One region of the Roseiflexus sp. genome, then DNA from elsewhere that is predicted to be linked to it. Evidence: riboswitches for the same ligand, from Rfam matches in the RefSeq annotation. Region 1 holds a riboswitch; the other holds the start of a gene.
What was found. Region 1 has a riboswitch for thiamine pyrophosphate ahead of AC3EA7_RS14550 (thiamine-binding protein). Riboswitches for the same ligand answer to the same signal wherever they lie in the genome.
Positions count from the first base shown of each region.

Region 2: it holds a riboswitch for thiamine pyrophosphate, as region 1 does, so the genes downstream of both, thiE (thiamine phosphate synthase) here and AC3EA7_RS14550 (thiamine-binding protein) in region 1, are expected to answer to the same signal.

Region 1 is NZ_JBYNRX010000080.1:61,846-65,789, reverse strand. Features, by position in the region: gene AC3EA7_RS14560 (ABC transporter substrate-binding protein) at 1-854, opposite strand, end outside; gene AC3EA7_RS14555 (ABC transporter permease) at 851-1,669, opposite strand; gene AC3EA7_RS14550 (thiamine-binding protein) at 1,659-1,955, opposite strand; TPP riboswitch at 2,008-2,122, opposite strand; gene AC3EA7_RS14545 (PQQ-dependent sugar dehydrogenase) at 2,573-3,736, shown strand; gene AC3EA7_RS14540 (ABC transporter ATP-binding protein) at 3,723-3,944, opposite strand, start outside.
Region 2 is NZ_JBYNRX010000012.1:9,906-13,849, reverse strand. Features, by position in the region: gene AC3EA7_RS02295 (amidohydrolase family protein) at 1-736, shown strand, start outside; gene coaE (dephospho-CoA kinase) at 749-1,357, shown strand; TPP riboswitch at 1,454-1,568, shown strand; gene thiE (thiamine phosphate synthase) at 1,635-2,345, shown strand; gene thiM (hydroxyethylthiazole kinase) at 3,052-3,864, shown strand.

The DNA of each region.
Region 1 (3,944 bases):
TACTGGCTTGCCAGATACTGCTGGCTGCGTTTGACCAGTGTTGGGTCGAGTTCGGGCGCTGCTTTCAGCAACACGTCGGCGGCTTCGTTCGGCTGCTCGATAGCGAAGCGATATCCGGCGCTCGTGGCAGCGAGGAACCGACGCACCAGATCGGGCTTTTCGACGATCATCCGTTCGCTGGTGATCAGCACCGGGGTGTAGTAATCGGGAATGCATTGGAGGTCGTTCATCATCAGAATCGTGAGCGGCGCCCCGCGCACTTCTGCTTCAACGCCTGTCCATCCTTTGAAGATCCAGGCAAAATCCACATCGCCGCGCTCGGTCGCTACAAAGAAGTCGGTGCTGCCGATATCCACGAATTCGACCTCGTCGAAGCGATCACCGGCGCCATCACACTCCATTAATCCGCGGATTGTCGCCTGTTCGATGGGGGAACCGAAGGCGCCATACTTTTTGCCGGCAAAGTCGCGCGGTCGGGTGATGCCTTCATCGGCGCGGCTCGCAAAGCCGCTGGTGTTGTGCTGAATGATTGCGGCAATCGACACAATCGGCACCCCCTCGACCCGCGCATACGTGACGGCTTCCTGGAAGGAGATGCCAAAGTCGAGTTTACCCGCCGCAACCAGTTGTTCGGCAGTTCCGCCCTCCTGCGCGCCCAGGATTTCGACATCCAGCCCCTGCTCCTGGTAGTACCCCATGTCGCGCGCCACGTACAGCCCCGTATGGTTGGTGTTTGGCGTCCAGTCAAGCCCGACACGAACCGGCGTCAATTCCTTCGCCGGCGCCGCCGGTGCAGCGCCGCCACAGGCGGCAAGCACGAATGCTGTCAGCAACAGAATACTTGTTCGTTTCACGATTCATCCCTCCATGAGATAATCCAGCGTTCCAGCACGGTCACGAACGCAAACAGCCCAATCGTCAGCAGCGAGGTCACCAGTGCCGCCACGAACACCTGATCGGTGCGAAAGGCGCGCAGTGAACGCGCGATGTACACGCCAAGGCCGGCGCTCGCGCCGATCCACTCGGCCAGCACGGCGCCAATGATGCTATAGGTCACTGCAACTTTGATGCCGGTGAAGATCGCGGGCAGCGCCGCAGGCAGCCGCAACAGGCGCAGCAATTGCCAGTAACTCGCCCCCATCGCCTCCAGCAAACGCCGCTGGTCGCGGTCCGCCGCCTGCAACCCATCGGCGGTGTTGACCACGATGGGAAAGAACGTCACCAGTGCGACGACCAGCACCTTGGGCAGCATGCCAAACCCAAATCCCACCACGAGCAGAGGAGCGATTGCCACAATCGGGATCGTCTGTGAGGTGACCAGCAGCGGGTACACGGCGCGCCGCAGGAATGGCGACGCATCAATCAGCACGCCCAGCGCGAAACCGCCGATCAGTGCCAGCCCAAAGCCGGGGGCGGTCACCGACAGCGTTGCTGCGATGTGTTCACCCAGCACCGGCAGGTTGTTCATCAGGGTGGTCAAAATGCGCGACGGCGGCGGCAGGAGCCATGGCGGCAGCGCCAGGCGCCACACGGTCAGTTCCCACGCCGCAACCAGCGCACTCAGGAGCGCGAAGGGCGGCAGAACCTGCGCAACGCGCCGCTGCCATCTGCTGCTCCTTCCGCCAGGCGATGCCGCCTGAACGACATGCTGCGCCTGTTCACTCTGCATACTTCGCCAGCTTCTCGGCAATCGTAGAGCCGCGCGGGTCATAATCCACTTTGATCAGCGTGAAGACCCGCGTTGCTCCTGCCTGGAGCACCGCTTCCTGCGCCTGTTTGATCACTGCCATAATTGCGTCGTACTCCCCCTCGATCGTCGTTTCCATTGGACCGACGCGATATGGCAGGCCACTTGCAGCGACTACGGCGATGGCAGCGTCGACAGCCGCGTAGGTTGCGGCTTTATCCGGTAATCCTCCCGGCAGGACCTCGAAACTGATGGTTACTGATGGCATGGCGCCCTCCCGATACAAAACCGCCGCCCCCAGAAGTAGGGAGCGGCAGTTCATACACCATCCATTGCATTCCCTACGCTGGCATAACCCAGGTCAGGTTCGAAGGGTCAGCGGCATTGTCGGGCCGCACTCTCAGCCAGGCTCTCCTGGCTCCCCTAGCTGCGCCGTGCACGGCGCAATCGGTTGTTCTATGAATCATACGACTTTCTGTAGCGCCTGTCAAACGTGTACAGTCTGCGGGGTGCAGTCATGAGTTGACAGGAACCACTGCGGTTCTGGCAGACGGCGCCCGCGCTGAGTGGACGAAGCCCCGCTGACGCGGGGCTGGCGCGGTGCGGGCGCATGCGCCGAAGCGAGGGCGCGGTCGCGCCCTTCGTGCGCTCAGCCCGACGGTTCAGCGTCGGGCGACGCAGCGGGTTGCCGCCTGACAAATCGTGCCTGGACCCTGCGATCGTGATAATCTGTTAGTCACCAACACAAAAACAGGACCATCGTCCTGCTCTCAGCGCCTGATCCGCCTTTGCCGCCGAAGCGGAATATGCGAGAATGCCGCTGCACCTATCGACTCGATCTGCAACCGTGCTTTCGTGTTCCGCCTTTCTTGAAGAGGGAAGCGTATGTCTCGACATCTGCTGTGGATGGTTCTTTTCCTGATGATTGGCGCAACAGTACTGCCTGGAAGAAACGCGGCGCATGCAGCGCCCGGCTACGAGATTCAGGTGGTGAAGACCCGCCTTGATCGACCCTGGAGCATCAATTTCGCGCCCGACGGGCGTTTGTTCTTCACCGCGCGCAACAGCGGTCGCCTGTATGCTCTGAACATCGCAACCGGCGCGGTGCAGACGTTCAGCGGTCTGCCGCCTGACAGATTCCGCGCTGAACAGGAAGCCGGCATGCTGGGAATGGAACTCGACCCCGATTTTGCCACGAATGGGTGGGCGTATATCTGCTATAGTCACTTCGATGACGGGGGCAATCGCCGGAACCGTCTCTCGCGGTTCACCGTCAATCCTGCATCCCGCAGCGTCGCCGAAGAGCGAGTCCTGATTGATGCCATGGTCGGCGCACTCTACCACAATGGTTGTCGCGTCGTTGTGTCGCCTGATAACCAGTATCTGTTCGTATCGATGGGCGATGCCGTCGTTCCATCGCTCGCGCAGGACCTCGACAGCACCGGCGGCAAGACCTTCCGCATCCTCAAGGACGGAAGCATTCCGACCGATAACCCGTTCTATGATAACGGCCGGTTGCCGCGTTCGTTGATCTGGACATACGGGTACCGCAATCATCAGGGGCTGGCGTTTCATCCGACGACCGGCGATCTCTGGAGCACCGAGCACGGACCCGACATCATGGACGAACTCAATGTTTTGATCGCCGGGCGCAACTACGGCTGGGGGTGGGGCAATTGCCTGGGAACAGTAAACTGTAATGGCGTGCCCAATTTTATGCCGCCGGTGGCGGTGTTCAACCCCGAAAGAACAGTGGCCATGTCGGACATGGTCTTCTACACCGGCAGCGCATTCCCCGAATGGTTCGGCGATCTCTTCTTCGTTACATTGAGAACTGGCAGGCTCTACCGCCTGAAGATCGATGATCGCACGATTGTTGAGCAGGAAATCCTGATCGATGGTCAGTACGGTCGCCTGCGCGACGTGACGGTCGGGCCGGATGGGTTCATCTATGTGTCCACTGACGAGACAGAGGCGAGATTGCTGCGCATCCGCCCGACGATCGAGGGACCGTATCGCGTGCAACTGCCGCTTGTTATGCGGGGGTAGCGATCTCTTCGAGGAAAAAGCGCCCCTGTGCATCGTCGTAGCCGAAGAGTTCGGCATAGCGCCCCCATTTGCTGGCGATATCGAGTTGCTGTTCCGCCTCATCGGGCGGGAAGTCGCGCTCCAGAGCGGTGAGGAGTACATCGCGGCGCAACGCGCGTTCTCCCGACGCTTCCAGCATGCGCAGCATCCAGCGAAAGAAGGGCAAGCG
Region 2 (3,944 bases), on a different contig from region 1:
GCAGTTGCTGACCATCGACGAGGAAGAAGTGTTGCAGCGCGCGCAGGCAATTGCCGATCGGGTCGACGTCTTTCTGGCGGCTCGCGAAGATAACCTGCTCGACAAAATCCTGGCAATCGGCGGTGTGCAGCAATCCGAGATCTTCGAGGTGCAGGCGAAGGCGCTCATCGATCCGCAGACCGCCGAACGGGTTGTGCAGTTGCTGCACGAGTCCGACATCACGATAACGAAAGCGAGTGAGCGCACGCAGTACGACACCTACTTCCTGTGGGACGATGAAGAGCGCGGGCGCATTCGCATTCGGGAAGATCACCGGACCGATCCGGGCGCGCGCGCCGAACCAAAATACACGATTACCCTGATGGCGCCCGCGCAGCGCGGCGAGTATCAGATGGCGGTGCTCTTCGGGCGGGCGCGCTACACGGCGCGCGCCGATCGCACGCTGCGCTTCTACCGTGAATACTTCCAGCCGGATCGGATCGTGGAGATCGAAAAGCGCCGCCGCCGCTGGCGCATCCAGTACCGCGACGCCGATTTCGCGGTCAACCTCGATACGCTGGTCGGGCATGCGCGCCCTGGACCGTACCTGGAGATCAAGAGTCGCACGTGGAGCCGGAAGGATGCTGAGCACAAGGTCGAACTCATGAGCGAACTGCTGTGGCGCTTCGGCGTTCCTGAGGATGCGCTGATCAAGCAGGAGTATGTTGAACTCGAACTGGCGGGAGTCGAGCACTGAGGGTTGGAAAGCATGCCGTACAAAGGGGTCTATCTGATTGGGCTGACCGGCAATATCGCCTGCGGTAAAAGCACCGTACTGGCAATGCTTAGCGAGCGCGGCGCGGCGGTGATCGACGCCGATCAGGTGACCCGCCAGGTGCAGCAACCGGGAGAACCGGTCTACCGGCAGATTGTTGAGACATTTGGTGAGACGATCCTGTGCGAACCAGGCGGACCGATCGACCGGCAGCGATTGGGAGCGATTGTTTTCTCAGACCCGCAGGCGTTGCGACGCCTGGAGCAGATCGTCCATCCTGCGGTGCATGCGCGCATTCTGGCATGGCTCGATGACGCTGCAACATATGCGCGCGTCGCAGTCATCGACGCGGTCAAACTGCTGGAAGCCGGCTGGAAGCAGGTGTGCGACGCGGTGTGGGTGGTGACCTGCACCCCGGATCAGCAACTGCGCCGCCTGATGGAAACGCGCGGCATGAGCGAAGCCGAGGCCCGCATGCGCATTGTTGCGCAACCGCCGCAGGAAAGCCGGGTGGCGCAGGCGGACGTTGTGATTGATAACAGCGGGGCGCTCGATGCCACTCGCGCGCAGATTGATGCGGCGTGGGCGCGCATTCCCGTCTAGCCGATGCCGGCTCTTAACATCTTGCGATCTTTCTAAAAGTCGTGTATCATGATCCTTAACTACCCATTGACAAATGAATAATCACGCGCTGCTTTGCAGCGCCACTGGGGGAGCCGGGCGAGCCTGGCTGAGAGTGCGACCCGACCGATGTCGCAGACCCTTTGAACCTGACCTGGGTTATGCCGGCGTAGGGAAGTGTCCAGACGGAGTCTGCCGCTGATCCACGTTGGTTGGGTCGGCGGCAGTTTTGATTCTGGCGCTCCAGGAGAAGAAACTTATGGCACTGTCCACACCTGTTGATCCATCTCCATCGGTTCTGACCGATCCGATCCCGTTTCCGTCCGAAGGAGGCATTGTCTACGTCATTACCGACCGGCGCGCGGCAGGTGAACGTTCGCTGGTTGACATTGTGCGCGCGGCGTTGCGCGGCGGCGCGCATGTCGTTCAACTGCGCGACAAAGATGTTCCGGCACGCGACATGTGCGCGTTGGGGGAGGCGTTGCTGCCGCTTACTCGCGCGGCTGGCGTGCCGCTGATCGTCAATGATCGCGTTGACGTGGCGCTGGCGCTGGATGCCGACGGCGTTCACATCGGGCAGGACGATATTCCGGCGGATATGGTGCGACGGATCATTGGCCCAGAGCGCATTCTGGGAGTGTCGGTCGCAACTGTGGAACAGGCGCAGCAGGCGGTGCGCGATGGCGCGACGTATGTCAGTGTCGGCGACCTGTTTGGCACGCCGAGCAAACCGGATGCCGGTCCGCCGATTGGCCTGGCGCCACTGACAGCGATTGCACACGCGGTCGATCTGCCGGTGCTGGGCATCGGTGGCGTCACGATCGCCAATGCGTCGTCGGTTGTGCGGGCGGGTGCGGTTGGTGTTGCAGTGATCTCGGCTGTGATCGGCGCGCCGGACCCCGAGGCGGCGACACGCGCGCTGCGCGATGCTGTGGCGTCGGCGCTTGATGAACGGATGCGTAGCGGGTAGCCGTTCACTCCAGAGCATCGTCCTGGAGTCATCCACGAAGCGCACGAAGGGCCACGAAGGGGTGAACAGCTGCGGGCGCCTGGTGCAACCCGCGCCAGACGACTGGCGGGGGTCATCCACGAAGTGCACGAAGGGACACGCAGGGTCGCTCTGCTGCGGGCGCCTGGTGCAACCCGCACCAGACGACTGGCGGGGGTCATCCACGAAGTGCACGAAGGGACACGAAGGGGTGAACAGCAGAAGCGAAGGTACATCCCTGGTGATTCGCGTCGCGGGCGATCCTGACGATGTTCGAGAGGGCGTCCGCAGGCTTACAAGTGGAGCATTTTTGACCAGCCCTTCGATTGCGTCGCGCGCGTTAGGAGATTGGGATGCCCAAGCGCCCCATTCTCCCCGCTTCGGTGCCGCGCTTCGGCAGGCTCAGCGCACTGTGTGTGGGAGAAGGGGGGATGAGGGGAAATGAGCATCGGGACGCCGAGAATGCACTTCGCATCTGAAAAAGCCATGCGCGAGAGGTGTCCACAAGGGGATGCCCTCTTAGAGAGGGGGTCTTGGTCGGCAGGCGGGACGTCTGCACTCCCGGTACGAGAGCGCCCCGATGGGCGCCCTCTCGGAGGGTGGTCTTTGGGTCTACACGTGTCTTCACCTTACAGCGGAAACGACCGGTGGCGCAGGTCTGAGACCTGGTACAACAAGGAGACGCACCATGAACCCTATCAACCAGCGAATTGGCGAGGCGCTTTCTCGCATTCGCGCAACGAAACCCTTGATCCACCATATTACTAATCTGGTCGTCATGAATGATACCGCGAATGTGACATTGCACGTGGGCGGTTTGCCGGTTATGGCTCACGATGTGGAAGAAGTCGCCGAAATGGTAACGTATGCGGGTGCGCTGGTGCTCAATGTCGGCACCCTCTCGCCCGATTGGGTCGAGTCGATGCTGGTTGCCGGGCGACGGGCGAACGAACTCGGCATCCCGATTGTGCTCGATCCGGTGGGCGCCGGTGCGACACAGTTGCGCACGGCAACCGATCTCAAACTGCTGCGTTCGCTCAACATCGGCATCGTGCGCGGCAATGGCGGCGAGATCGGTGCATTGAGCGGCATTGGCGGCGAGGTGCGCGGCGTGGAGAGCATCGCAGCGCCAGACGATCCCGTGGCGGCTGCACGCACTCTGGCGCAGACGTATCACACAGTTGTGGCGCTCACCGGCGCGCGCGACATCATCACTGACGGCGCGCGGGTCTTCACCGTGAGCAATGGTCACATCTGGCTGACAACCCTGACCGGCACCGGCTGCATGGCGACAACAATGGTTGCTGCATTTGCAGCAGTTGAACGTGATTATCTGTTGGCGGCTGCAGGCGGGTTGGCAATGTTCGGGCTGGCGGCGGAACTCGCTGCCGAGAAAGCGCACGGTCCCGCCAGCTTCAAAATGGCGCTGTTCGACCAGATCTATAACCTGACGCCGGAACAGGTGGCGGCAGGGGCAAAGGTCGTGGAGCTGGATAGTTGAGAGTGGATGGTGAGGTAAGGCCCGGTCAGAGGCAAGCGGCGCAGGGCGTAAGGTGAGAAGATGCCATCTTGAAGGAGGGA